DNA from 4 places in the Kluyvera sp. STS39-E genome. Region 2 is predicted to be linked to each of the others. Evidence: predicted binding sites of a transcription regulator. Region 2 holds the regulator's gene; each other region holds the start of a gene.

Region 1 (7,542 bases), on a different contig from region 2:
GATGGCGATTACAAAACCAGAAAATAAGCGGGGTTTTCGAGCGCAGTCGAACAGTTTGCTGGGTGATTGTGACGGAATGATGAAGCGGCGTCGCGACGCCGCTTAGCGGGACGGAGTGTCCTGTTGCGGTTTGTTGTTGAACAGGTCGCAGATCATACCGATCAACATCAAGCGGACTTTAAATGGAGAGTGGCTAAACACGCTAATACACCTCTTAAATTCGTTCATGGTTCCTCCTGTGATCGGCTCGTCAATCCATGATGAGCGTTCGTATTACATACAGATATAGCACAGGCTATATTTTATAGCTATTGCTAAAACGTTAATTTTTTGTGCTCGGGTCACAATCCATTACAATGGGCGAACTTGATATGACGCGTTCAGGCGTCACACATGATGAGGAAGTTCTATGGGACGTCGCGCAGGTACGCCAACAACAAAAAAAGTGACGCAGCTAGTGAATGTCGAAGAGCACGTTGAAGGATTTCGTCAGGTTCGTGAGGCGCATCGCCGAGAGCTGATTGATGACTACGTTGAGCTGATTTCCGATTTGATCCGCGAAGTGGGAGAGGCGCGTCAGGTTGATATGGCGGCCCGACTTGGGGTCTCTCAACCGACGGTCGCTAAAATGCTTAAACGACTGGCGGGCGTCGGGCTGATTGAACAGATCCCGTGGCGCGGCGTGTTTCTGACGCCAGAAGGTGAAAAGCTAGCGCAGGAGAGCCGCGAGCGTCATCAGGTGGTGGAAAACTTCCTGCTGGTGCTGGGCGTTAGCGCAGATACGGCGCGCCGCGATGCGGAAGGCATTGAACATCATGTTAGCGAAGAGACGCTGGACATGTTCCGTCAGTTTACCCACAAGCATGGGCAACAGGCTGAATGAATTTTCCGTTTATACGATCGCTGATACGCGATCGTTTTCTCCATCTGCTGTTGATTATCGGCGTGGTGCTGAGCTTTTTCGTTCCCTTCCAGCCAGCCGATTGGCCGGCGGCGATTGATTGGCACACCATAATTACCTTAAGCGGCCTGATGTTGCTGACCAAAGGCGTTGAGCAGAGCGGCTATTTTGATGTACTGGGGCGAAAAATGGCGCGCCGGTTTGTCACTGAACGCCAGCTTGCGCTATTTATGGTGCTGGCGGCGGCGCTGCTGTCGACCTTTCTGACCAACGATGTGGCGCTGTTTATCGTGGTGCCGCTAACCCTGACCTTGAAAAAATGGTGCGCACTACCGATAAACCGGCTGATTATTTTCGAGGCGCTGGCGGTCAACGCCGGTTCACTGTTAACGCCGATTGGCAATCCGCAAAATATCCTGCTGTGGGGCCGTTCCGGTCTGACATTCCCAACGTTTACGTTGCAAATGCTGCCGCTGGCGCTGGCGATGATGGCGACGCTGCTGGTGCTGTGCTGGTTTTGCTTCCCGGCGAAAAAGCTCGAATTTCAAAGCAGCGATCGTACCCCGAGCTGGCAGCCGCTATTGGTGTGGAGCTGTCTGGCGTTCTACCTGATTTTCCTCACCGCGCTGGAAATGAAGCTGGAGCTGTGGGGGCTATTAATCGTCGCCGTCGGTTTTTTATTGCTGGCCCGAAGCGTGGTGTTCAGCGTTGACTGGACGCTGCTGCTGGTGTTTATGGCGATGTTTGTGGATGTGCACCTGCTCACCAAACTACCGGCGCTTAATCAACTGCTCGGTGGCGTCAGTGCGCTCTCCGACGGCCAACTATGGCTAACGGCGATTGGTCTATCGCAGGTGATAAGCAACGTGCCGTCGACCATTTTGCTGCTGAACTACGTTCCACCTTCACTACTACTCGCTTGGGCGGTGAACGTTGGTGGATTCGGCTTGCTGCCGGGGTCGCTGGCGAACCTGATTGCCCTGCGTATGGCGGCGGACCGCCGCATCTGGTGGCGTTTCCATCTCTACTCTATCCCCATGCTGCTGTGGGCTGCCGTGGTCGGCTACGGTTTGCTTGTGATCCTCAAGTAGGCCTGATAAGCGCAGCGCCATCAGACATTATCGCCTCACAACGCCGGATGGCGCTGCGCTTATCCGGCCTACACCCGGCGTAATTTCGCTTCTGGCTCACAAAAATCGCCCCTCACTCTTGCGCCTGTTTTCGCCTTTTTGCTATATGACTAGTCATGAAATTTAAATGACTAGTCATATAGGAGTTCGACCATGAAACCATCACTGCCCGCTAACTTCCTGTGGGGGAATTCAGTCTCCAGCATGCAGACCGAAGGCGCTTGGAACGAGGGCGGCAAGGGGATGTCGGTGTACGATATTCGCGAGCCGAAAGAGTTTGCCTCTGACTGGAAGGTGGCGACCGACTCCTACCACCGCTTTGAAGAAGATTTCGATCTCATGAAAGATCTGGGCATGAACTGCTACCGCTTCCAGATTGCCTGGAGCCGCATTTGCCCAACCGGCGATGGCGAATTTAACGAAGAGGGCATCGCCTTCTACGAGCGCTTCATCAGCGGCCTGATTGAGCGCGGCATCGAGCCGATGATCTGCCTTTACCATTTCGACATGCCGCTGGCGTTGGCAGAAAAATACAACGGCTTCACCGACCGTCGCGTGCTGGATGCTTTTATTCGCTACGGCAAAAAGATGATCGACTGCTTTGGCGACCGTGTTACCTGGTGGCTGACCTTCAACGAACAGAACCTGTTCCACATGCCGGAGGCATTTCTGATTTCTGGCTATATGCAGGGTGACAAAACCCTGCGTGAGCTGTATCAAATCCAGCATCATGTGATGATGGCGCATGCGCATTTGACCCACTATCTGCATGAAACCAAACCGGGCAAACTCATGGGCGGGATGCTGGCCCATGCGCAGGTTTATCCGGCAACCTGCAAACCACGCGATGTTTTCTGCGCACAACAGCTTGATGAATTCTTTAACCAGAATTTGCTGCGCGCCTTTGCAGGCAATGGCTACAGCCCAGAAGTGATGCACTTTGTTGATAAAGCAGGTCTGCGTGATATTTATCTGGATGACGATCTCGCCGTGCTGGCGACAATGAAGAATGACTATATGGCGTTTAGTTACTATGCCAGCCGGACGCTCGACAGCGATCCGATCCCGGAAGGCACCCCGGTCAACAACTACATGTTGTTTGGTGACACGCCGAACCCACATCTGAAAGCCACCGAATGGAACTGGCAAATCGATCCGCTCGGATTCCGCAGCATCATTACCCGCTATTACAATGACTGGCGCCTGCCGGTGTTCCCGATTGAAAATGGGATTGGGGTCATTGAATCTTGGGACGGCGAGAACCCGATTGCCGATGATTACCGTATTGCCTATCATCGCGACCACATCAACGCGATGAAAGATGCGATGTTTGAAGACGGCGCGCAGGTGATTGGTTACCTCGGCTGGGGGCTGATTGATATTCTTAGCTCGCAGGGCGATATGCGTAAACGCTATGGTGTGGTGTACGTCAACCGTGACAACCACGACTTAAAAGATTTAAGCCGTGTGCCGAAGAAAAGCTATGCGTGGTTGAAAACAGTCATTCACAGCAACGGCGAAGAGATGTAATGATTCAGAAAAACAGAGGCGGGTGATGGCAGCGAAGTACATTGCGATAGCGCGGGAAATAAAGAAGCGGATCATCAGTCGGCAATATCCCGCTTCTGAACCCCTACCGGACCAGTTTGCGCTGGCGGCGGAGTTTGGCACCAGCCGCATGACCATTCAGCAGGCGATGCGCCAGCTGATTGTTGAAGGGCTGGTCTATACCCGCAAGGGGCAGGGCACTTTTGTGCGCAAGAACTTCCTTCAGCTTTCAAAGTGGGATGTTGCCGGCAGCGATTATGCGGGTGCCACCGAAACCTGGGGGCATTTGGGCAAAGTCGAAAGTGAGGTTGTGCATTTTGAACTGCGTTTCCCGACTGAAAAAGAGCAGGCCTCACTGCTGATAAATGCCGATGCGCCGGTGTATGATTTTGTCCGTTTAAGGCTGCTAAACGGCGAGCCCTTGTCGCTTGATCTCACGGTGATGCCGGTATCACTGGTGCCGGGATTGAGCAAAGGGCATCTGGAAAACTCGGTGTTTCGCTACGTGCAGGACAATCTTGGACTGAAGATGATGGGGTCGTACCGCGTGGTGCGAGCCATTAAGCCGGACGAACGCGACAGGCAGTACCTGCACTGCGAAGTGGGCGATCCGATTTTGGAAGTGGAGCAGGTTATCTATCTCGACGACGGGACGCCGTTGGAGTATGCACACTGCCACTATCGTTACGATCATGGCGGCATCGTGATTGTGAATAACGGCTAAAAAAAAATGGCGGGTGATAACCCGCCATTTTTACGATCGTTGTCTATGCCCGGTCTGCATAGCGCCGCCGGGCAATCTGCTTAGTTCAGACGAACCGGCATACCGGAACGGTTTTTAACCGCTTGGTCAACGATGCTCTGATCAACATCGGACTGGCTGGTTACAGCCTGTACTGCTTTGTTGAGCGTGACCGGAACGATTTCACCGCCTTCAAACTGCGCTTCAGTCGTCGACAGTGGGTTGTGAACCTCAATAAAGCGGCTGCCGTCTGGCTCAGTGGTGGCTTTCACCGCCTCATCAATAAACTCGACGCGCGTGCCGACCGGCACGTTCTGGAACAGGAACTTGATGTCTTCGTTACGCAGACGCACACAGCCGTGGCTCACGCGCAGGCCGATACCGAAGTTGGCGTTGGTGCCGTGGATAGCATACAGACGGCCGATATACAGCGCGTACAGACCCATAGGGTTATCAGGACCGGCAGGAACAACGGCTGGCAGTGGGTTGCCTGCAGCAATGTATTCAGCGTGCATTTTCGCCGTTGGTGTCCAAGTTGGACCGGCTTTCTTACGCTCTACCTTGGTGACCCAGTTGATAGGCGTATCTTTGCCCAGTTGACCAATACCGATTGGCAGCACGATGACGGTGTTAGTGCCTTTCGGGTAGTAGTACAGACGCATTTCCGCGCTGTTAATCACAATACCTTCATGCACGGTATCCGGCAGGATCAGCTGCTGAGGAATATTCAGCACGGTGCCGCCTTTTGGCAGGTAGGTATCCACGCCAGGGTTTGCTTCCAGCATGTTGGACAGACCCATCTGATACTGGGCTGCGAAGTATTCCAGCGGTTGCTTATTGTCTTCAGGAATCGTGATGACCTGATTCTGACCGACAATACGGCTACCGTTAGTCGGCAGCGGATAGGTGACCGCCGATGCCGAATTACAAAAGCCCACGACAGCAAGCGCCGCAGCGAAAATCGTTTTTAATTTCATGTTCATGTGTGCGAGGTATCAGTGCCTTACGGCGGTTGTTTAGGAATTTAGCCTGTTGGTAGAAGCGCATTATATGTGCATTCCTTGCCGCATGGAATTCGGATGTGTACTAAATCACATTTTTTTCACTTCTGTTACGAATTAGTCTCCAGCGATGACGAGCGCTTTTTATTCTCAATTGTGGCACAATAGGCGGTTTGTCACATTCTTCAGGATACTCCCGTGTTAGTTACCAGCAACGTTACCATGCAGTTTGGCAGTAAGCCGCTGTTCGAAAATATCTCCGTCAAATTTGGCGGCGGCAACCGTTACGGCCTGATTGGCGCTAACGGGAGCGGCAAATCTACCTTTATGAAAATCCTCGGCAGCGACTTAGAACCGACGCTGGGCAACGTTTCCCTCGATCCCAACGAACGCATCGGTAAGCTGCGCCAGGATCAGTTCGCCTTTGAAGAGTTTACCGTACTCGACACCGTGATCATGGGGCACGGCGAACTGTGGGAAGTGAAGCAAGAACGCGACCGCATCTACAGCTTGGCTGAAATGAGCGAAGAAGACGGCTATAAAGTGGCCGACCTCGAAGTGCTCTACGGCGAAATGGACGGCTACTCTGCGGAATCCCGCGCGGGCGAATTGCTGCTGGGCGTTGGTATTCCCGTTGAGCAGCATTACGGTCTGATGAGTGAAGTCGCTCCCGGCTGGAAACTGCGTGTGCTGCTGGCGCAGGCACTGTTCTCAAACCCAGACATTCTGCTGCTCGATGAACCGACGAACAACTTGGACATCGACACCATTCGCTGGTTGGAGCAGACGCTCAACGAGCGCGACAGCACCATGGTTATCATCTCGCACGACCGTCACTTCCTGAACATGGTCTGCACCCATATGGCAGATCTGGACTACGGTGAACTGCGCGTTTACCCAGGCAACTACGACGAATACATGACCGCGGCGACCCAAGCGCGTGAACGTCTGCTGGCGGACAACGCCAAGAAAAAAGCGCAGATTGCTGACCTGCAGTCCTTCGTTAGCCGCTTTAGCGCCAACGCCTCTAAATCCCGTCAGGCAACGTCTCGTGCGCGTCAGATTGATAAAATCAAGCTTGATGAAGTTAAAGCCTCCAGCCGTCAGAACCCATTCATCCGCTTCGAGCAGGATAAAAAACTGTTCCGTAATGCGCTGGCAGTAGAAGAGTTGAGCAAAGGCTTTGATAACGGTCCGCTGTTCAAAAACGTCAATCTGCTGCTGGAAGTGGGCGAGAAGCTGGCAATCCTAGGCGCGAACGGCGTGGGTAAAACCACCATGCTGAAAACCTTGATCGGTGAGCTTCAGGCCGATACGGGTACAGCGAAATGGTCTGAGAATGCGCAAATTGGTTACTACGCGCAGGATCACGCAGAAGATTTCGATAACGATCTCTCTGTGTTTGACTGGATGAGCCAGTGGAAACAAGAAGGTGACGACGAGCAGGTTGTTCGTGGTTTCCTCGGCCGTCTGCTGTTTAGCCAAGACGATATCAAAAAACCTGCCAAGGTACTGTCCGGTGGGGAAAAGGGTCGCATGCTGTTCGGTAAGTTGATGATGCAAAAACCGAACATCCTGGTGATGGATGAACCAACCAACCACTTGGATATGGAATCGATTGAATCGCTGAACATGGCTTTGGAAATGTATCAGGGAACTTTGATCTTCGTTTCTCACGACCGTGAGTTCGTCAGCTCGCTGGCGACCCGTGTGATTGAAATTACGCCTGAGCGCGTGGTGGACTTCACCGGTAACTACGAAGATTACCTGCGTACTAAAGGCGTCGAGTAATTTCCCTCACCCTAACCCTCTCCCAAAGGGAGAGGGGACCGCTCGGTGATGAGGTTTGCTCCCTCTCCCTTTGGGAGAGGGCCGGGGTGAGGGTTATCCCTGCACCCACTCACCGCTTTCTTCGCCGTTAATCAACAGCTTACGCATCTCACCTGCCGGTAACGTTACCTTCAGCGCCTTCCACGCTGGACGATAATCGCCGCGCGTATTCACCTTCAGATTAATGCTCGCACCGTCGCACACCATCTCCCATTCCAGCCATAGCGCATTGCCTTGCTGATAGCCCCACGACTCGCCATCATCCTCAAACAACAGCCCGTTTGTGCTACCGGTGCCTTTGACTGGGAACAGTTTCAACTCACGTGTGTTGTCTTCCACGGCGTTAACAAAGCTAATCCGCTCGCTTAACGGCAAACCTGCACCGGCGCG
Region 2 (7,542 bases):
GGTGAATGTATTCGTCAATCCGCGTTGATAAGTGGCTTCATATAATACGGGTTCATCGGATAATGTATTATCACGTAGTTTCCCTACCGTGACACTATACTGTTGTGCACCAGGGCGTAATAGCTGTGCGACAGAAGCATAAGGTATGGTGAAGTTCTGTTGTGAGCCATCTGCCTCCTGGATAGAAACATCCAAATTTCCGCCATAGCCAGAGGGATATAAATCATTAATAACAAATGCGCCAGGGGTGACAGTTGTTTCATAAATCACCTGCCCTTGTTGTTTAATAATGACTTTGGCATTTGTTTTTGCTATGCCTCGGATTTCTGGTGCGTATCCTCGCTGGGATTCTGGCAGCATTCTGTCATCGCTGGCAAGCTGCACACCAGTAAATTGTATTGAATCAAAAAGTTGCCCGCTAGTATTTGATTGGCCGACAATCATTCGTCCTCGTAGAAAACTAACGTCATGTTGCAGATATGAATTAATGGTGTTGTAGTGTCCGCCGTTATCTTTTTCCCAGTTATATGATCCGTTATGCCGGAAGTACCAGGACCCAATGTTCATGCCACCATTTAATGACGAGTAAAGAGATCGTGAAGTATTATTATTGTAATGTGAATCATAGATATTGGTGTAATGACTCAGCATGGCAGCAGGAATACCCTCATCCCATAATTTAGGGTTTACCATTCCTCGTGGTTGGGTATCAACGTAAATTTGCGGGACGTCAATGCTTAGTTGCTGTAAGTTGCTGTCAAAAGTTATTTGTGTTTCAGGCATTAAATATTGCAAATTAATGCAGGATGTATCAGGTAAAAGAGCATTTCTGACATTGGAGGGAAGTTGCTCAGGCTTAAAGTTAATTAATTTAATAATTTCAAGTGTTAGACATGGATAAACCGAGTTATCTTCTGCTATTTTGAATTCTACGACATCATAGCTAGCGTGTTTTTTATTGATAACAATACTTGATTTATATTTCCCTGGTGATGCATTGGCACCATTAGCAAACCGTGATAAATCAATGTTGTTATTACCATCGCGCAAAAAACCTTCATTGAATTTAACATTTTTAGCGATTGGTGGCATATTTTCTGCCGCAAGAAGCTGAAGGGAAGTACATAAAATTCCCGCCAGAGAATATTTAAAATTCCTTTTTAGAAAGAACATTAGTGGCTCCAGAATGACAAAAACTATTTTTTCCCTGCTTTATATGTTGTCACGCCACCATAGTCATTAATTGCAGTATAGCTTAGTTTATGAATGTCATTGGTAGTTGAAATATTTTTAAATCGATATTTTTGTGTTTCACCTGGCGCAATCATTTTCCCTTCTGTCTCATGAGACTTACCATTTTCATGGTAAGTCACGACACCTAAAGAAACATAGTAAGATGTTGGGTTAAGTACCTGCACGGCTCCGTTATTGTGTGCTGTCCATTGTAGTAATTCAGGCGCGCGATTGGCATCACCCTTTAGCGTTTCAGGACGGTAAAATAGTTTTATTCTGGTTCGGAATGCTATATCCAAATGGCTGGCATTATCTGTGCCTTGTTGCACAGCTGCAATTTCCAGTACATTCAGCCAAAATACTGATTCTTTATCTAATGGCAATGCTGGCGTACCCAGATAACTAATGCGTAAAGCTTGTCCTCTACCCGGATCAACTCTATTGATGGGGGGAGTTACCAAAAATGGCATAGCCATTTTTCCAGAGGATATTTTATCATCACCGGCATCAATCCAGTTTTGAATCAATACCGGGGCATCTCCTTTGTTGATTAAGTTTACCGTTACTTCATTTTTTTGTGATGGATAAATAACTCGCGTACCATTAATACTTATCGCGGCATGAGAATTAGCGATCCATAAAATGCTAGTGTACAGCATCATTTTTATATATTTGATGCTGTTTTTTTTAAATTTGTTTAGCTCGGGTAATTTAGGTTGTGAATTTAACATGCCATTCATATTTATTTATACATTAAATTGTAAACTACTTTTCCAACGACAGGGCCAGCAGTAACAACATTGCCAGCAACCGCTTTTTTATATTCCACGTAATAAATCAAAGTGGCATTACCACTGGCATCCCAGGCTGTAAAGGTGGTTCCACCTGTAGCGGATTGATCTTGGTAACCCACTTTAATTGGATTTCCATTTTTACCATCGAGTAGCTGTAACTTCACATTATCGGCAGGTGTCGGTGTAGCGGGTGCTACGTTATTCAGTAAACCAGTTGTAGGATCAATGTTAATAGCATCAGGTTCAAAAAATGCTGCTACAGTTTTCTCTACCGTGCCCAAACAATCTTTAGCATCAATATTGAATTGTGTTCGTCCCGCCGTTTCACCCGTAAATGCGTTGGTCGATACGGTTGGTAAGGTTACAGTTCCATCAGTTTGCCCGTTAATAGTTGGTGTACAGGTGCTACTTGTAATTTTACCATTGAAAGTAATGTTATTACTTGCCTGTATGGAATTCATAGAAAGTAAACCCATTACGAGAGTCGCGCTTAGCAGTGTTTTTTTCATTGCATGACCTTTTAATAATTAATTGTAAACAATTTAATTCTTAATATTTTGACATTTAAGGCATGAAAATAGCAATGTTTCGACTTATCTACTACATGGCTATTTATTGTGTTGAGTAGTGATGATTTGATTGAAATCATTGTTGTGTGATAAAAAACAAATGAATTGGATTTTGTAATTCGCTCATGCTATGAAAAATAAGCTTATTTTTATTGTTTTTATTTTTATGTCTGCAATCGGACTTTTCGGGTGTGTAGGTGATTTCTATTAATAATTATTTGAGACTATGATGATTTTGATTTTTTTTATTTTGTGCGGGAATATATCAATTTACAAAGTGCCTTTGATTGCTTTTTACATAAGAAACATACCAGATGAATGTTTTTGCTTGTAAATATACATTCCCTTGATGATTTAATTTCCAGATGTGTCGGTTACGTTCATTCACCTACATACAGAAAGTAAATGATAATTATAATATTCAAAAAATGATGAATGTATTAAATCCGGTGCCGTGGACGCTGGCGCCAAGCCACCGACGAAATGGTGTGCATGGTGTTTAGATGTCCCAGAATACGCTGGAGATGCTGTTCCATGGTGCTTAACGGCCCGTGGGACAGCGCGTCCGGCGACTCCATAATGTTAGTCTCGCCGCTGCTCCCCGCCTCATCATACTCCAGACGCTGCTGACAGCGCTGAAGCCCAATTTCACATGACTCCAGATACTGTTGCGCCAGATTGGGCGTTAGCATTTCGTGTTCACGTGCCAGCGTGGTCATGGCGTTGATATGTTCGACGATAAACTGACTGTGGGTCACCCACAGCTTCATGTCTTCCAGATAGCGCGAGTTAAACCCCGGCTCCTGCATTGCCTGATTGAGCGTGTTGAATAGCGTGTTGTGCGCCTGATTTACGCGCATGCGTAAGTAAGCAAGCTTTGGCGCCTGCGGGTCGGGGCTTAGGATCAGACGAATCGCTTCCTGATCGGCCTCCAGTGCCGCCTGAGCGTTTTGCCTGAGCTGGCCGCTTTGCCACTGTGGCCACAACCATAGCATCCCGCCGAAGGCAATCAGGCAGCCGATGATGGTATCGATAAAGCGGGCCACGATAAATTGTTCCCCGTTGAGCGTCAGTATTTGCAGCGTATATACCGCGGTAACGGTGAATCCCACGGTCGCCCAGCCGTAGTTACGGCGAATAATCAGATAACTACCGAGGGTAATGATTAACATGCCGGAAAGCGCCAATCCCTGCGGTGTATGGAAGTGCAGAGCGATGGCGGCGATAACAAGGCCGGCGAGCGTGCCTGCCGCACGGTGGAAAATACGTACCCGCGTCGCGCCGTAGCCGTTTTGCGTGACTAGCAGGACCGTCATCAAGATCCAATATGGCTTGGGTAAATGTAGCGCTACTCCCATCAGACTGGCGATGCTGAGCATCACGCTCAGACGAGCGGCGTTGCGCAGCGCCGGTGATTTCAGCGACAGATAGCTTTTCAGCGCCGGGAACAGCGGCAGTCGACGCTCTTTATCCGCCATCAGGTTACGCGGATAGAGGGGACGTTGCCCGCGCAGTACTTTAGCAATGCGGCTGAAGTGCCAAGCGCAGAATTGTCCTACCGGGTTATCCGGGTGCTGGTGGGCAATCTTATCCAGTGCGCCTATCTGTTTTTCCATCGTGAAGCGGCTGGGATAGCGATGGTAGAGAATATCGTCCGCCAGAACACGCAGGCGGGCGGCGACGGTTTGTGCGTTCCAGCGGATCACCGCTTCAGCATGGCTACGTTCAACCAGTTTTTGCACCTCTTCTGGCTGGTGCAGGCTGACGGAGATATGTTCTTGCAAATCCAAGCCAACCTGGAAGGCGCGCAGCAGGCGCTTGTAGTCGTTATGCTGATTGGCTGCCAGCATGTGTAGCTGCTGGTAACATTGGGAAATTAAATCCACCACTTTCTGCTGACGGTTCAACAGCGGGGGCAGGGCGGTATTCGGATCGGTATGCTGGGTCAGCAGGCTATATTTGGCTTCACAGTAGTCGGCAAGCTGGCGATAAAGCAGGCTTAACGATTCGCGCAGCGGCTGTTCCCGCCACATCCAAAACCACCACCAGTTGAATAAGCCATACCATAGCGTGCCCAGCGCGTAGAGCAGCAGCGGTTGCCAGATTGGCATATTGCCCGCGAGGCTTAGGGTAAAGATTGAGGCAATGAGCGATGCCGGCAATAGTCGCCCGTGCAGTGCGCTAATCTCCGCCGTGACGCCGAGGAGCAGTGCAAGACAGGTCAGTATTAAAGGCAGCGGGATGTCACGTGCCAACAGCAACTGTACGGCAAGGCTACATCCAGCAAACAGGCAACCGCCGATGGTCAGACGCTTAAAAAAGCGTTTATGCGGCGTGTCGAGACCGGCGATATTGCAGCAGGCTGGAACCAGAGAGAACAAGAGACCTTGCTGAAGATGCCCGAAGAGAAGGCCAATGGCGACCGGCAAACATAACACCAGCGTTTGCCGCAGTGCATAGTTGACTTCCGGATGGTAAATCAGCCTGCGCCACATAAGGGATAGATAAAAACGGCATACTGTTCAGACAATATGCCGTTTATGCGGGATCAGCGGGTACCGTAAACGACAATGGTTTTGCCGTGTGCGGAGATCAGGTTTTGATCTTCCAGCATTTTCAGGATGCGGCCCACGGTTTCGCGGGAACAACCTACAATCTGACCGATTTCCTGACGGGTGATTTTAATCTGCATACCGTCTGGGTGGGTCATTGCGTCCGGCTGTTTAGCCAGATTCAGCAGGGTCTGGGCGATACGTCCGGTCACGTCCAGGAAGGCCAAGTTGCCAACTTTTTCAGAGGTGATCTGCAGACGACGAGCCATTTGCGAAGAAAGGCGCATCAGGATGTCTGGGTTAACCTGAATCAGCTGACGGAATTTTTTATAAGAGATTTCAGCAACTTCACAAGCGGTTTTTGCACGTACCCATGCGCTGCGTTCTTGGCCTTCTTCAAACAGGCCTAACTCGCCGATAAAATCGCCCTGGTTGAGGTAAGAGAGGATCATCTCTTTGCCTTCTTCGTCCTTGATGAGTACTGCCACTGAGCCTTTTACGATGTAATACAGCGTCTCTGCCTTTTCACCTTGGTGAATCAGCGTGCTCTTCGATGGGTACTTATGAATATGGCAATGAGACAAGAACCATTCGAGAGTCGGGTCTGTTTGCGGTTTGCCAAGCACCATGCGCGGTTATCCTCTGTTATAAGCTCTTCCCAGCGGCAAAAACATTGCAGCCACTGGTTGCAATAGTATCCTTCCCGTTACCTGGGAAGTCGGCTGTCGAGTCGTGCCGCAGCCTGTAATGTGATGTCCTCTGCATACTTGCAGTACGTTTATGTATTACCGTAGCATCCTGACTGTTTTAGCATAGCTTTAGCCGCGTGTCTCCTGGTGTCTCGCTTCAGCATGACGACGATCGCCTTCCATTGCGAGAATTGTTATGTACGCGTAATCTGAGAAGAAATTTGCAACCTTGGAGTTAAAAAATATGCAAGCACGTGTGAAATGGGTTGAAGGGTTAACCTTCCTCGGTGAGTCCGCTTCAGGCCACCAGATTTTGATGGATGGCAACTCCGGTGATAAAGCGCCAAGCCCAATGGAAGTCGTGCTGATGGCCGCGGGTGGCTGTAGCGCAATTGATGTCGTGTCGATTTTGCAAAAGGGTCGCTATAACGTGACCGACTGTGAAGTGAAGCTGACCTCCGAACGCCGTGAAGAAGCACCGCGCCTGTTTACTCATATCAACCTGCACTTCATTGTGACCGGCAAAGAGCTCAAAGACGCCGCGGTATCCCGCGCGGTCGATCTCTCTGCTGAAAAATACTGCTCCGTGGCGCTGATGCTGGAAAAAGCGGTGAACATTACCCACTCTTACGAAGTGATTGAAGGGTAAAGCCTTAACAAGGGCGTACGCCGCGCTACTGTTGGGTGGCGGCTGCGCCTTACCCGACCTACACGTTCCGCAATATCCTGTAGGCCTGATAAGCGAAGCGTTATCAGGCTTAAGGTTTAGTTGCGACCTTCCATCAGACGCTGCACCAGCGGCGTCATAATGAGCTCCATCGCCAGCCCCATCTTCCCGCCAGGAACCACCAGCGTGTTCATATGTGAAATGAACGAGCCCTGCAGCATAGCCAGCAGCCAGGGGTAATCGATCCCTTCTAGATTCCGGAAATGAATCACCACGAAACTTTCATCAAGGGATGGAATGCTTTTCGCGGCGAACGGGTTTGAGGTGTCGACCGTAGGAACGCGCTGGAAGTTGATATGGGTGCGGGAGAACTGCGGCGTAATGAAGTTGATGTAGTCTTCCATTGAGCGCACAACAGAATCCATTACCGCTTCGCGTGAGTGTCCACGCTCGCCGGTATCGCGGATCATCTTCTGGATCCACTCGAGGTTAACGATAGGGACCACGCCAACCAGCAGATCGACATGACGCGCGACATCATGCTGCGGTGTGACCACGCCGCCGTGCAGCCCTTCATAAAACAGCACATCGGTAGGTTCCGGCAGCGGTTGCCAGGGCGTAAAGGTTCCCGGCACCTGATTCCACGGCACCGCTTCATCGTAAGTGTGAAGATATTTACGCGATTGTCCTTTACCGTTTACGCCGTAGTCGCGAAAGGTCTGTTCTAGCAGGCCGAAGTCATTAGCATCCGGGCCGAAATAGCTGATATGGCGACCGAGGTCGCGAGCTTTACGAATCGCCATATCCATTTCCGGACGGGTATAACGGTGAAAGCTATCCCCTTCAACTTCCGCAGCCCGTAGATTGAGCTGGCCGAATATTTTACGAAACGCGAGGCTGGTGGTGGTGGTGCCCGCTCCGCTGGAGCCGGTGACGGCAATAACTGGATGTTTGGCAGACATGCGAATAACTCCCTGAACGGACTATCAGGAAGCGAGCGCCTCCTGATAACAAGTATAGTTAACCGCGAAATTGGTT
Region 3 (7,542 bases), on a different contig from region 2:
TAGCGCCTTCAGCCTGCCGCTTTGCTGCCACTCGTTGATCAACTGGTCGATATTGCTGCGCATATACAGAAGCTCTGGGCTTAGGCCGAAAGAGGAGGTGATGCGCAGCGAGTTGAACGGGCGTGAGATGGTGTAGTAGAACTGCGGATTACCGATTTCGCGGTCTTCATTGATATAAAAATCCGCGCCGCCACTGCGGAGTATCTGTAACGCTTCTTTGCTGCTATCGACTTCAATAAGTTGCTGAAATTTTAGCGCCGGGAAAGCCTTTTTGACCAGTTCCTGAGTATGGTCGTTGCGGCGGAAGATAACGCGTGTGTTCTCAATATCCCGGATCGTTTTTGCCTGTCGCGTAATGCTGGCGGCGACAATGCTATTGTCAAATAAACGGGCTGATAAAATGTTGTTGTGCAGATGTTCCTGCGTTTGCAGCACGCTGGCATAGAGGCCGTAATCGTGATGATGAAAGCGTTGCGCAAAGGTCGTGCCATCGATGGGGCGTAACGTTAGGTTATAGCCGTAGCGTGAATTAATGGCGTGCAGAAGCTCAGGGTAAAAGCCGCGATATTGCCCGCGGCTATCGCGCCACAGTTCAAAGCTGTCGGCATCAAGCACCCAAACGGGAATAGCTGTAGCTGACCTTGCCTTCTGCGGTGGGGCGGCGTGAGAGTAGGGCGTGCAAACGAATAACAGGGTCAGTAGAACAACCAGCCCCCGCCAGTGTCGAATAAATCGGCAGTCCTGTGTCACAAGTCAATTCCTTTGCAGTGACGATCCAATCCATGTAATCACGTATAAAAATCAGGGACTATTCTGGTCCTTCTCTATTCTAGTCGACAATTTTTCTACTGGATCCTCGATACCGTAAATAATTAACGGATTATGTAATGTTTTATCAATCGGGCAAAGAATCAAAAGTGTGACCGCATTGGTAAAAATCAAAACGTTTTTTCATAAAATTTGAAAGTGCGTTTGTCTGGTAGTAAGGTTATCGTAATGTAATCGACCGATTGCGGGTGAGCCCGCGTAGCTTTCAGGAGAGGAAAGAATGAAAATTGCACTGATGATGGAAAATAGCCAGGCTAGCAAAAACGCGACGATTCATCATGAGTTAAAGAGCGTTGCGGATGAAAAAGGTTTTCCGGTCTATAACGTAGGCATGTCTGATGAAAATGATCATCACCTGACCTATATCCATCTGGGCATCATGGCGAGCATCCTGCTGAACTCGAAAGCGGTAGACTTCGTTGTGACGGGTTGCGGCACAGGTCAGGGCGCACTGATGTCTCTGAACATCCACCCGGGCGTAGTGTGCGGTTACTGCTTAGATCCGGCTGATGCTTTCCTGTTTGCGCAGATTAACAACGGTAATGCCCTGTCTCTGGCATTCGCTAAAGGCTTTGGCTGGGGCGCAGAGCTGAACGTACGCTATATGTTCGAAAAAGCGTTCACCGGCCGCAATGGTGAAGGTTATCCACCAGAGCGTAAAGAACCGCAGGTGCGTAACGCGGGCATTCTGAATCAGGTTAAAGCGGCGGTGGTGAAAGAAAACTACCTGGATACCCTGCGCGCGATTGACCCTGAGTTGGTTAAAACCGCCGTTTCAGGTCAGCGTTTCCAGCAGTGCTTCTTCGAAAACTGCCAGAACAAAGAAATTGAAGCGTTCGTTCGTGAGATTTTGGCATAAGCCAAACCGCAACAGCGCTGTAAAAACCCACGCATTGCGTGGGTTTTTTGTTTATTGAAGCTTAGCGTTTCACTTTTTTCGATACCGAACTGCCCGCATCACGCGTCAAGTGCAGCGTATCAATCATGCCGACAAGGCAAATCAGCGCAATAAAAAGAAAGGCGAGGCGGAAGCTAATGCCCGGCAAGGCGGACAAATCAAAAGCGGAACTTATCTTCTCGCCGATACGAATTCCAATAGCCCCAAGCGTAATGCCCAGCCCAATAGCCAACTGACTGGCGGTACTAAACAATGTATTGGCGTAGCTCATCTGCATTGAGGGAACGTCGGCAAAGGCTAGCGTACTGACACCGGTAAACTGGATGGAGCGGAACACGCCGCCCAGATAAAGTATCAGCATGATTGCCCATACCGGCGTCTGCGGTGTCAGGAAAGCGCAAGCAACTAGCGCTAACACATTGAGCGCGCCGTTAATCAACAGCAGACGACGAAAGCCAAGCCAGCGTATCAGCGGTGTCGTGGCGGGTTTGATAGTCAGATTTCCCACGAAAACCGCCAGCACCAGCAGCCCGGAGTGGAACGGGTCCATGCCAAAACCGACTTGGAAAAGCAGCGGTAACAAGAAAGGCACGGCGCTTATCGACGCGCGAAAGAGGGAACCGCCATACATCGTGACCCGGAAAGTGGGAACCTGCAGCGCATCCATACGGATCATCGGTGACGGCGTGCGGCGGAAATGGCGTAGCGCATAGTAGAAGGTCGCACCGCCAATGACCAGCAGCGCAGCAATAAGCCCCATGCGCATGTTTTCGGCGCCGAGTAGCTCCATGGCATAGACCAAACTGACCATTGAGATCGACGTCGCCAAGAAGCCGGGAAGATCGAAAGGACGGCGTTCGTCATCGCGAATATTGGGGATAATCCGCAGCGCCAGAATGATGGCGATAATGCCCAACGGGACATTAATAAAGAAGATCCAACGCCAGTCCGCCACGCTGGTAATAAACCCGCCTAGCGGTGGCCCGATAATGGGGGCGATGAGCGCCGGCCAGGTCAGGGTGGCAATTGCGGTGATCAGCAGATGCTTGGGCGTCGTTCGCAGTACGGCAAGGCGGCCAACCGGTACCATGAGTGCGCCGCCTACCCCCTGAAGGATACGCATGGCGACAAAACTGTGGGCGCTGGTGGCGAGACCGCAGAACACCGAAGATACGGTGAAAATAGCCAACGCTAGGCTGAAAATAGTACGAGCACCGAAGCGATCCGCTATCCAGCCGCTGGCTGGGATCAGCACGGCGAGGGTAATAAGGTAGGCGCTGATGCCGATATTTAAATCGACGGCTTCAACACCGAAGGTTTTCGCCATATCTGGCAAGGCGGTGGCAATCACCGTCCCATCAAGAAACTCCATAAAGAATGCACCGGCCACAAGCAGCGCCGCAGGGGATACCCCGCGAGTTGCCTGAGCTTGGAGAGGCTCACTCATCGTTTGTTACCCTATCAAAAAAAAACGTAATGTTTGCAAATTTTGTAGATTTGGTAAGTGTTGGATTTATATAACAAATTTTTTATCAGTCTAACAATTTTAACAAAAGTGATGTGATTCACATCGCAAAACGGTTGATTTTTGTGATGCAGGTCATATTATGTACGCAAAGACGATAACACCTGCATAACAAAAGAACTGGAGCTTCATCATGAAACAGCGTATGCGTAAAATCCTCAAAAGCATGTTCGAAAACTACTGCAAAACTTTCAAAGACGTACCGCCAGGCGCTATGTTCTGATGTAAAAAAACCTGCCACGGCAGGTTTTTTTATCTTCTGCAAAAGTAGGGTACTATTACGCTCCGCAAAATAGGAGCAAAAAATGTCTCAGAACCTTACCCCTGACGATGAGCTGGTTTCCGATGTGGTCGCCTGTCAGCTCGTCATCAAGCAAATCCTCGACGTCATCGATGTTATCGCTCCGGTTGAAGTGCGCGATAAGATGGCATCACAACTGAAATCTATTGATTTTAGTACCCATCCGGCGGGTGCCGATCCGGTGACGCAGCGGGCAATTCAAAAAGCGATTGCACTCATTGAGCTGAAGTTTACGCCGCAGGATACCGCGCACTAATCGATGAGTCAGTCAGCGCAATAGTCCGAAGATGGAAAGGCAAGGGCGCATGAGCCGCCCTTGCTGAGCAAATTAATGCGGTTGATGGGTCATGATGTTGAGCAGATGCTGGTCGGTTTGTTGAATGCACAGCCCGGCTTTGCGTGCGCTACGCACTTCATCGAGAATCGTCTTCAGCAAGATACCATCCTGTTCCTGTTCTTCTTCCAGCGCATTCAGGAAACTCAAGGTGTTATCGTCTTGAAGCACTTTTGCTTCCTGCGTCAATTCAGACAGCGTGAACGTACGTTGTTCATGGCCTTCGATGGTTTGCACAAATAGGTCTTCAAGGGTTGCGCATTTATCTTCTTCGGCTTCGAAGGCCCTTACCACCGGATATGCGCCCGATTTCTTCATGTAGTCAAACACACGCATCATTTGCGTTATGCTGGACTGCGCCTGCGACCGCAAAAATGTTGCGGTTCCGTTGAGTCGATGCTCTGAACACCACTCGCTCAAACGCAAATAATGATTAGATGCAGAGAATTCAAGATTCATCTGCGCATTAAGCTTTTGAACCATTCCCGAAACTGCCATATAAATATCCTTATTACTGGGTAGGAACGATACGCGTGATATCGCATAGTTCTAAATAGCCGCTAACCATGCGCTATTTCCGCGTTTGAGTGCGACTACGTATTACCTGTAGTCCATACGCACGATCGAAAATATAGAATACTCATCGATCTTAAAAAATAATACTCTTAGAACGAATACAAGAAAACTCCTAAGCTTTGCTTTTTACGTTTCGTTACAACAGATATTGGATTGAGCTTAAAGCTCGGAATTTACTGTCATTAACATCATGATTTATATTAGTTATTTGTTTGGTGTGTTTTTGCGACCATGTTTGATAAAAGTGCGATAAGGTATTACATCAGATACAGTTTAAAGTGTGATCTATGTCTAGTATTTTTAGCGAATATCAAGGCCTAGTCGGTATACTCAGCGTTGTTTATTATGAATAATAAATCGCTAATAATAATTAGTGAGATATCTGTTACGCCTGCTGTAATGCTGGTGAATATTGCAATGATGTAAACTTGTTTTAGATCATTTTTGATAGAAACAGATAAGAAAATTCTGTTCTCGGTATTTAATCTTATGCAAATTCCGCCTATTTCACCGTCTTGGCGGATTTTTTGATATGAATTGACAGGAGTTAAAATGAAACAGGTTGCAGTGCTGCTGGCCTCTGGCTTTGAAGAAGGGGAAGCGATTGTCACTATCGATATCCTGCGTCGTCTGCAGATTGGCGTCGAGCTGATTTCATGCGCGCAATCGCGTGCGGTCGTGAGCTATCACGATATTCCGATGGTGGCGGATGCGACGCTGGCTGAACGCCAAGACACCCTGTACGACGCGGTCGTATTGCCAGGCGGCCCGCAGGGAAGCGTGAATCTGGCGGCGGATCCCGACGTGATTAAGTTTGTCGCGGCCCACGATGCAGCCGGCAAGCTTATCTGCCCAATTTGTTCAGCCGCGGCGCGGGTTCTTGCTGGCAATGATCTGCTTAAAGGTCGTCGTTACGTCTGTTCAGGTGATTTATGGCAGGATGTGAAGAACGGCGAATACGTTGATGCGCCGGTTGTGGAAGATGGCAATCTGATAAGCGGCAAAGGTTTCGGCCACGTTTTTGATTTTGCATTCACCGTCGCGGCTCGTCTGCTTGGCGACGAAGCGCCGGTTCGTGACCACGCCGATCATATTTATTACCGCTGGTAGTCTCTCTCTAGCGCGAATTGTCTGACAATTCGCGCCCATCAATATGTAATTATCTGCTGAATTTATGCATCACTTTACTGTAATCCTGCCGTGTGATGCCGCTCTCTTCTGAAAAGTGAATTCCGGGCTATTAATGTTTAAACAACGTTAACGCTGTAAATGAAACAGCTAAAACATTGTTTTATGTCTAATTTAAATCGTTCCCTGATTTTTCCCTACATAAAAGAACATTAAGGCGGGAGTTTACCATGCACAAGTTTACCAAAGCGTTGGCGGCCATCGGGCTGGCAGCGGTTATGTCACAATCAGCTATGGCTGAGAATCTGAAGCTGGGCTTTTTAGTCAAGCAGCCTGAAGAACCTTGGTTCCAGACCGAGTGGAAATTTGCTGATAAAGCCGGGAAAGATCTCGGCTTTGACGTTATCAAAATTGCCGTGCCTGACGGTGAAAAAACCTTGAACGCCATTGATAGCTTGGCGGCAAGCGGGGCGAAAGGGTTTGTCATCTGTACGCCTGACCCGAAATTAGGGCCGGCTATTGTGGCGAAAGCGCGCAGCTACGACATGAAGGTTATCACCGTCGATGATCAGTTCGTCAACGCGAAGGGTAAACCGATGGATACGGTGCCGCTGGTGATGATGGCGGCCAGTGAAATTGGCGCGCGTCAGGGGCAAGAGCTGTATAAAGAGATGCAAAAACGCGGCTGGGACGTCAAAACGACCGGCGTGATGGCGATTACCGCCAACGAATTGGACACTGCGCGCCGTCGTACCACGGGCTCGATGGATGCGATAAAAGCGGCGGGCTTCCCGGAAAAACAGATCTACCAGATCCCAACCAAATCTAACGATATCCCTGGCGCATTCGATGCCGGTAACTCTCTGCTGGTCCAGCATCCAGAGGTGAAACAGTGGCTGATTATCGGCATGAACGATAACACCGTTCTGGGCGGCGTACGTGCTACCGAAGGCCAAGGTTTTAAGGCAGCCAGCGTCATTGGGATTGGTATCAACGGCGTTGATGCGGTCAACGAACTGTCAAAAGCGCAGGCCACTGGCTTCTTCGGTTCGCTGCTGCCAAGCCCGGATATCCACGGTTATAAAACCAGTGAGCTGCTGTACAACTGGGTGGAAAAAGGCGTTGAACCGCCGAAGTTCACCGCAGTCACCGACGTCGTGCTGATTACCCGCGACAACTTCAAAGAAGAGCTGGCGAAAAAAGGCCTCTGAGTCCTGATGGTTCTCCTCCCGCTAGCCGGGGGGAGAAGGATAGCTGATTGTGGAGGTTGCTATGCAACAGTCTGCCCCTTATCTCTCTTTCCACGGTATCTGCAAAACGTTTCCCGGCGTAAAAGCGCTGTCCGATATTAGCTTTGATTGCTATAGCGGTCAGGTGCATGCGCTGATGGGGGAAAATGGTGCCGGGAAATCGACGCTGCTAAAAATACTCAGCGGCAACTATGCTCCCACCTCTGGCTCGCTCGCGTTGCGTGGCGAGGAGGTTTCATTTGCTGACACTACCGCTGCGTTAAATGCGGGTGTCGCCATTATTTACCAGGAACTGCATCTTATTCCCGAGATGACCGTCGCCGAAAATATATATCTCGGGCAGTTACCGAGCCGCGGTGGGATCGTCAATCGGTCACTGCTGAACTACGAAGCCCGGATACAGCTTGAGCATCTTGGGCTGGATATCGATCCGGATACGCCGCTCAAATATCTCTCCATCGGCCAGTGGCAAATGGTGGAAATTGCCAAAGCATTGGCGCGCAACGCCAAGGTCATCGCCTTTGATGAACCCACCAGTTCACTCTCTGCACGGGAGATCGATAATCTTTTCCGGGTGATCCGCGAACTACGCGAAGAAGGACGGACGATCATTTATGTATCCCATCGCATGGAAGAGATCTTCGCCATTAGCGATGCAATTACCGTGTTTAAAGACGGTCGCTACGTCTGCACATTCGACGA
Region 4 (7,542 bases), on a different contig from region 2:
ATGATAACCAGGAAATAGAACGCCCCAATCGGCAGGGCCGCAATGGTGCCGTAGAGGAAATCGATAGCCACCATCCGCGGGTTCGGCAGGCGCATTGCCAGTGACGTCACCACGGCAATCATCACCATCGCCCCGCTGCCGGAAGTCCAGCCGGTCCACAGCCAGAAAAGGATCCCCAGCGCACAGGAAACGGTGGTTCGCCAGAAGTTGATCATCGCGTGATGACGCTCGGCAGAATCCGGACGCACCACCACTTCGCTTTGCAGTATTTCTTCTTCGCGGGCGCTAATTTTAGCGTTGCCAATTACCCCGCGCTTGAGCAGCAGATAGCGCGTTGCCGCCCCTACCCAACTGTAGATGGTGACGGGGGTATCATGTTCGCCCGTCCACGCCAGTACCCGGCGCATACGTTTTAGCTGACGATGTACGTCCTGCACCGTCTCGACCGGTTCAGCAAACAGTTCACGATAGGCATCGGTCACGATTTCCGGACGCGAGTTTTGCATAATAAAGGTTTCGCAGGCCTGGGTAATCATGGTCAGCGAGACGGTATTGAGCGCTTTCAGACGACGGTTCGCCCGCGCCCACCGCGAGGACTCCATATTCAGATTGCTGCGCATCCCTTCCAGCGCGGCAGTACGACGCCCGAGGGCAAGCCAAGCGCGGTCCATTTCATCGCTATCACCGTGTTTGATGCACAACTGCATCAGGCGATATTGATCGATGAGTATGGCATCGAGTTCGTTATCGATCTCTTTCTTGATTGAACGCGGGGAGAACAGCAGATCGGCAACGATCGCGCAGATGATCCCCAGCACGATCTCGCTGCAGCGCTCTACGGCAAACTGCGGCGTAAGCAGTGGTTCAGTCTGGATGGTGACGACAATAATCAGCGCCGTATAGCCGGAAAGTCCCCACGCGTATGAATTCTCCACGCGGACCAGCGACGAAACCCAGGTACAAAAACCGGCCCAAATGCTGCACACCAGTAGCATCAACAGCGGGGCGCGGATCATGGTGATAATGATGGTCAGCGCGGCGATACAGCCGATAAATGTCCCGACAATACGCAGCATTCCGCGGTAGCGAATGGCACCGGCGTAGGGTTCACCGCCTGCCGCAAAGGCCGGGCCGGCAGCCACGATGGCCGCCGTCAGTACCGCCCAGCGGGGCGTTTCTAGCTGAAAGTGAAAGCCGACAAACAACGCAAGCACTACCGCACAGGCCAGTTTGACGGCGAAGCGGATATGCTGGTTGGCAATGCTGAAGATGCCCATAGCGATTAACCGAATTCACGCAGGCGCAGCGCCAGTTTCTGGAAGAAAGTCATCTGGCTGGCATCACGATCTTTTTTGCCGGTAATCACCACCGTGGCGGTTGTTCCCGCAGGCCACAGGTTGCCCTGTTCTTTATCCAGATGAATACGCACCGGCACGCGCTGAGCCAAGCGCACCCATTCAAGGTTGGAATCAACGGTCGCCATACCTTTGGTGTCGACGCTGCTGCTCGCATTGGTCACGCCTGCCGCGATGCTATCAACGGTGCCTTTTAATACATGGTTGCTACCCAGCGGAGTAACTTCAGCACGATAACCCGGACGCACGCCGTCGAGTTTCGTCTCTTCAAGATAGGCCATCACGTAGAAGGAGTGCTGCTTCACCAAGGCGACCGCCGTCGAACCACGGGTAATAAATTCCCCGGCGTAGACGTTGAGGTTGGTTACCCAGCCGTCTGCCGGTGCCCGGATCACGGTACGTTCGAGATCAAGTCGCGCTAGGTCGCGGGTGGCCTGCGCTTTTGCCATCTGGTGCAGCACCGTTTGCAGCACGTTGTTAGACTGGTCGATCTCTTCACGCGACATGGCGCTCACGCCAAGTTGGTTACGACGCCCGGCTTCACGTCTTTTTTCCTCGGACAGCGCCTGATAGTAGGAGACATCGGCTTCAGCTTCGGCTAATGCTTTCTGATAGCGGGGCTGATCAATCACAAACAGAATCTGATTTTTGGCGACCAGTTGGTTATCCTTAACCTCGACTTGGGTAATCAGACCGGATACATCCGGCGCAATCGCCACAACGTCGGCGCTAAAGCGAGCATCGCGCGTCCAAGGGGATTCGGTGTAATAGACCCAGGCGCGGAAAATCGCGATGAACGCCAGGATGACCAGTATCACCGTAATAGCGGTACGGGAGATTTTTCTTGTTAGTGTTTTCACATCTACCTCAAACGAACATACGTGATATCAAATAGAACAGGCAGCAATACAGTGCCGTGTTGAACAACGCGGGATGCCAGACAAAATCGTAGATCCCAGTTGGCGTCAGCACTCGACGCACCAACCAAAAAATGGCGAGCGATAAGAGCAGCTCAAAGAAGATCGGCGGAAAAGAGAGACCGAAAATCACAATGACAGGAAACAGGCTCATGTTGACCTTACTAGACTAGCGTGCAGATGAGATTGGAACGTTACACGCCATCCATCAAAAATGGCGGGTATTTAGTTATGCGACTAACAATATATTAGCGTAACTGTTATAGCCTTATCTACATAGTGTGATGCAAATCACTTTTAAGCCAGAGTGAACAATGGAACGATTAAAACGGATGTCGGTGTTTGCCAAAGTTGTCGAACAAGGATCCTTCACCGCCGCGGCACGTCAGCTACAAATGAGTGTTTCATCGATAAGCCAGACCGTCTCCAAACTGGAAGATGAACTCCAAGTAAAGCTACTTAATCGCAGTACACGTAGCATTGGCCTCACCGAAGCCGGGAAAATTTACTATCAAGGCTGTCGCCGAATGCTGTACGAAGTCCAAGAAGTTCATGAGCAGCTTTACGCCTTTAACAACACCCCGATTGGTACGCTGCGTATCGGTTGTTCATCAACTATGGCACAAAATGTCCTCGCTAGGATCACCGCCGATATGTTGAAAACGTACCCCGGTCTGACGGTCAATCTGGTGACAGGAATTCCCGCGCCGGACCTGATTGCCGACGGCCTAGATGTCGTGATCCGCGTCGGCGCGCTGCAGGATTCTAGCCTTTTCTCCCGTCGTCTGGGGTCGATGCCCATGGTGATCTGCGCGGCGAAAAGCTATTTGCAACATGCCGGCGTTCCCGAAAAACCCGCGGATCTGGCGAATCATTCGTGGCTGGAATACAGCGTCCGCCCGGATAACGAGTTTGAACTGATCGCCCCGGAAGGGATCTCTACGCGACTGATCCCACAAGGACGTTTTGTCACCAACGATCCCATGACCCTAACTCGTTGGCTGTCAGCCGGAGCGGGCTTGGCCTACGTGCCGCTGATGTGGGCGATCGATGAGATCAACCGTGGGGAAGTGGAAATTCTGCTGCCGCGCTACCAATCCGATCCGCGCCCGGTGTATGCGCTGTATACCGAGAAGGACAAACTGCCGCTGAAGGTGCAGGTGTGTATTAACTATCTGACGGATTATTTCGTGGAGGTCGCTCGGTTGTATCAGGGAATGCGCGGGCGCGGGGAAGAAGACCCGATGGGAAGGTAAACCACCAGCACGCTTATGCTGGGTGCGCAACGCTTACCCGACCTACGCTCGTAGGTCCGATAAGCGCTGCGCTATCGGGTCATTCAGAGGATTACGCCGTACCGCCTACGGTGAGTTTATCCACCTTCAGCGTTGGCTGGCCCACGCCAACCGGCAGGCTCTGGCCTTCTTTGCCACACACGCCTACGCCGTTATCCAGCTTCAGATCGTTACCGACCATCGACACCTGCTGCATGGTTTCAATACCAGAACCAATCAACGTCGCGCCTTTCACCGGCTTGGTGACCTTACCGTTTTCAATCAGGTAAGCTTCTGAGGTGGAGAAGACAAACTTACCGGAGGTGATATCCACCTGGCCACCGCCAAAGTTTGGCGCGTACAGACCGTACTCAACGGACTCAATAATTTCCTGCGGCGTCGATTTCCCCGCCAGCATATAGGTGTTGGTCATACGCGGCATCGGCAGGTGCGCATAAGACTCACGGCGGCCGTTACCGGTCGGCGCCACGCCCATTAGACGCGCGTTAAGCTTGTCTTGCATGTAGCCTTTCAGGATGCCGTTTTCAATCAAGGTATTGTACTGGCCCGGCGTTCCTTCATCATCGATAGCCACGGAACCACGGCGGTCCGCCATCGTGCCGTCATCGACAATAGTACACAGCTCAGACGCGACCAGTTGCCCCATCTGACCGCTGAATACCGAAGTACCGCGACGGTTAAAATCACCTTCTAGACCGTGGCCCACCGCTTCATGCAGCAGCACGCCAGGCCAGCCTGCGCCCAGCACCACCGGCAGCGTACCGGCCGGGGCTGCAACCGCCGACAGATTCACCAGCGCCATGCGCACCGCTTCTTTCGCCCACGCATCGGCACGGACTTCGCCATCGAGGTCGGCGAGGAAATAGTCATAGCCAAAACGGCCGCCACCGCCGCTGGCACCACGCTCGCGCTTGCCGTCATCTTCTACCTGCACGCTTACCGACAGGCGCACCAACGGGCGAACGTCGGCGGCCAGCGTACCGTCGGTTGCGGCCACCAGAATCAGTTCATAGACACCGGTCAGACTGGCGGTCACTTCCTGCACGCGTTTATCAGCAGCTCGCGCTACGCGGTCAACGCGGCGCAGAATGTCCAGCTTCTCTTCACGGGTCATGCTTTGCAGCGGATCGAGCGTGGTATACAGTGGTGAATATTCCACAGCACCGAGAGTTTGTACTTTACCATTGCCGCTATCACGCACGATGGTTCGCGCTGCCTGTGCGCTTTGTTCCAGCGCCAGCAGGCTAATCTGGTCGGCATAGGCAAAACCGGTTTTCTCACCGCTTACCGCACGTACCCCAACGCCCTGGTCGATATTGTAAGAACCATCTTTAATAATACGGTCTTCTAAAACCCAGGATTCGTGATAGCTGGACTGAAAATAGAGATCGCCATAATCAAGACGGCGCTCCGTGAGTTGACCAAGAATGGCAAACAGATCCTGATGATTCAGGCCGTTCGCCGCCAGCAATTGTTCACTTACCAGATTTAGACTCATTATTTCGCTACTCGTTAATGCCCGCGCGCTTTACGCATTTCGGGCCTGCATTCCGGGTGTTTGTGTTATGAGATTGAGGCAATTCAAGGCTTGCGTCAAATCATGGCTTTTTCTCGCTACGCGCCTGGCGCAGCACTTCATTAATTTGTGGCTTATCGATAGGGCCGGTAATGCGATAACGCAGTATCGAGACCTTATTCCACAGTGGCCCCAGCACCTTAGTGGCGGCAAACACCGCCGCACCGATAATCGGGTTCACGGCAAAGGCTGCGGCAACACCAACGGTCGCGGAAATTTCCGGCGCGACAATCGCTTCCATATTCAGTTCACGACGTACGAGGTTAACCGAACCTTTCATGGCAATATCTGCCTCCAGCCCGTCCACCAGCGTATCGTCGGTATTGAGCACGCCGTCTTTGATCCACGCGGTGCTACGAATGGAGTCGAAATAGAAACCTTCGCTAAAGGTGTCACTGAAATCAAAGCGCAGCTTACGCAGGAGCGCATCCACGCTCAGCAAGCGCAGCAACTGCCCGGCATGCCCGGTCGACAGGTCGGTAAACTGCCCTTTGCCGATGTGTGATTTGAGGATGCCGTTGAGCGATGCCACATCTGGCTGCCACGGTTTGTCGCGCCAATGTAAATCGTAGTCCACATCAACCGAAGAATCGCGAATCGGTGTGGAAACACCGAAGAAAGTCACCGCGTCGTCAATTTTGTTGCCGTGAATTTTGCCCTTCAGCGAAGTGCGCTGACCGGAAAGTGAGTTGACCCATACGCCGTCAGCGGTCAAACGCCCAAAACCGGTGTCAACGAGGCCATTTGCCAACGTCAGCGTATCGCCTTTAATACTGAAGTCGCCGTCAATCCGACCATACTTCTGTCCCCACAACCAGCATTCGACACAGCGTAGCTGGAGATCTGGCCAGCCATGGAAATCAATCGGGCTACTTACCGGCTGACTGTTTGCCGCCACCGTAGACGTCGCCGCCAGCGGGTTAGCCGATGGATTGTAATAGAGGTAGCGCACTGCAGCCTGCCACGGCTGGGCATCTTTCATCGTCAGGCTGGCATTCACTTCACGCCCCTGAGCCTCAACGCGCGTCCCGCCGGCCGTCGGTTGCGACACGATACTTAAGTTATTCCATTGCTGCCCGGCAAAGGTCAGCGATGGCGTACGCAAAGTGACGTTTTGCGGGAAGGCGGCGGCGGTGCTGACGCCATCTGCCGCGCCATGCTGGAATAGCGCCAGCCACTGTGCACCATCCATCGGCGGCAGATTGAGCTCAATACCCGAAGTTTGTGGCAGCGGTGGAATTGTCCGGCTGTCTGACGCCCAGATAGCGTTCTCCAGCTTCAGCTTATTCCCCAGCAGCCAGCGGCTATTAAGATGGTTGGTCGGCCCCACGTTACCGGTCAGATCGAAACTATGCAGATTACCGTCGACGTTAATTTTCAGCGGCAGTGGCTGACCGGCACGTTTATCCGCCGGCGACGGTAAGTTACTGCTCACATTCTGCAGATCGCCGGTAATACCGACCTTATAAGTGGCGCTGCCGCTGTACGGCAGTTCGATGGCGACGTTACCTTTCCACGGCACGCTACCTTTAAGCGCGTCATTGAGCTGTTTAGGCAGCACGCCCATCCGCGTGGGCTGCCAGTCCGCCTGCAAATTCACGCCAACTTGGTAGGCTTTCGCACCTTCGGTGGTGGTGAAATCAACGTTGAGCGGCTGATTAAACCAAGTCGCCGTGAGCGGCTCACTGGTCAGGTTGCCGTTGTTAAAACTGAATTTGCCTTTCAGGTTGTGCAGCGTGCTGTCCAGCGGCTTAATAAAGAGGCTATTATTGTTTAACGCCACGTTACCGGTCGCGGCGACCAGCTCACCATCCAGCGGGATATTAAGGTGTAAGCGAGCACTCACGTCGCCATCAAGCTGAAGCTCGTCGAGCGTTGCGCCTAACGACTTGTCGAGAGGCGTCTCTTTGAAATACGGGCCAACCGCCTTGCCCGGGCCGTTGATATCGGCATCAATCAGCAATTTCTCTTTGCCATAATCTGGAATTGAAGCATCCAGATTGCGGGCAGTCACGCCACCCAGCATGGCTTTATCGGCCTTCATCCACAGGCCGTTGTTCACAAAGTTCAGCTCAATATCCAGATCGGTCAGCGCAGGCCAGTCCGGCTGGAAAGCAAAGGTGGCCTCGTGCAACGGCACGTAAACCTGGAACTGCCCTTCGTTATGCGGATAGGGGAACAGATGCGGGTTGCCGCCATAAACCAGCGTGGCGTTATCAGCCTTACCGGCTTTTATGGCACCGCTCAGGTAGTCAACCAGCTTGCTACCCATCAAATTTTCCGGGAAGTAACGCCAGGCCTGACCGCCATCATGGGTGCTGATCCCCGCCAGAATCCCCAGCCACGGCTGGTCATCCTTCGGCTGTAAGTAGCGGAAACCACCGGCCGCGCGAACGCCC

Evidence for each region. Region 2 encodes CRP, which controls carbon source genes, mostly activating them, when cyclic AMP is high. Its sites were predicted from a motif close to ATGTGANNNNNNTCACAT; they were not measured.
Region 1: AB4K05_RS04085 (ABC-F family ATPase) is a predicted target of CRP. The motif match lies at 5,401-5,418, and genes of this name have one in related genera.
Region 3: AB4K05_RS23555 (arabinose ABC transporter substrate-binding protein) is a predicted target of CRP. The motif match lies at 5,663-5,680, and genes of this name have one in related genera.
Region 4: aaeR (HTH-type transcriptional activator AaeR) is a predicted target of CRP. The motif match lies at 2,552-2,569, and genes of this name have one in related genera.

The regions. Positions count from the first base shown of each region.
Region 1 is NZ_JBFQGA010000002.1:113,978-121,519, reverse strand. It holds gene mntS (manganase accumulation protein MntS) at 103-228, opposite strand; gene mntR (manganese-binding transcriptional regulator MntR) at 410-883, shown strand; gene AB4K05_RS04105 (anion transporter) at 880-1,992, shown strand; gene AB4K05_RS04100 (glycoside hydrolase family 1 protein) at 2,185-3,561, shown strand; gene AB4K05_RS04095 (GntR family transcriptional regulator) at 3,587-4,303, shown strand; gene ldtB (L,D-transpeptidase) at 4,384-5,304, opposite strand; gene AB4K05_RS04085 (ABC-F family ATPase) at 5,521-7,113, shown strand; gene AB4K05_RS04080 (TIM-barrel domain-containing protein) at 7,207-7,542, opposite strand, start outside.
Region 2 is NZ_JBFQGA010000005.1:21,741-29,282, reverse strand. It holds gene AB4K05_RS11915 (fimbria/pilus outer membrane usher protein) at 1-1,173, opposite strand, end outside; gene AB4K05_RS11910 (fimbria/pilus periplasmic chaperone) at 1,197-1,964, opposite strand; gene AB4K05_RS11905 (fimbrial protein) at 1,976-2,536, opposite strand; gene AB4K05_RS11900 (YccS/YhfK family putative transporter) at 3,037-5,091, opposite strand; gene crp (cAMP-activated global transcriptional regulator CRP) at 5,145-5,777, opposite strand; gene AB4K05_RS11890 (OsmC family protein) at 6,082-6,486, shown strand; gene AB4K05_RS11885 (phosphoribulokinase) at 6,603-7,466, opposite strand; gene AB4K05_RS11880 (YheU family protein) at 7,525-7,542, opposite strand, start outside.
Region 3 is NZ_JBFQGA010000015.1:23,044-30,585, forward strand. It holds gene AB4K05_RS23520 (HD domain-containing phosphohydrolase) at 1-750, opposite strand, end outside; gene AB4K05_RS23525 (RpiB/LacA/LacB family sugar-phosphate isomerase) at 1,049-1,687, shown strand; gene AB4K05_RS23530 (MFS transporter) at 1,749-3,173, opposite strand; gene azuC (stress response protein AzuC) at 3,385-3,474, shown strand; gene AB4K05_RS23540 (DUF2766 family protein) at 3,557-3,808, shown strand; gene AB4K05_RS23545 (non-heme ferritin-like protein) at 3,881-4,384, opposite strand; gene AB4K05_RS23550 (DJ-1/PfpI family protein) at 5,015-5,572, shown strand; gene AB4K05_RS23555 (arabinose ABC transporter substrate-binding protein) at 5,821-6,801, shown strand; gene araG (L-arabinose ABC transporter ATP-binding protein AraG) at 6,863-7,542, shown strand, end outside.
Region 4 is NZ_JBFQGA010000001.1:24,541-32,082, reverse strand. It holds gene aaeB (p-hydroxybenzoic acid efflux pump subunit AaeB) at 1-1,277, opposite strand, end outside; gene aaeA (p-hydroxybenzoic acid efflux pump subunit AaeA) at 1,283-2,215, opposite strand; gene aaeX (p-hydroxybenzoic acid efflux pump operon protein AaeX) at 2,223-2,426, opposite strand; gene aaeR (HTH-type transcriptional activator AaeR) at 2,587-3,528, shown strand; gene tldD (metalloprotease TldD) at 3,620-5,065, opposite strand; gene yhdP (AsmA2 domain-containing protein YhdP) at 5,166-7,542, opposite strand, start outside.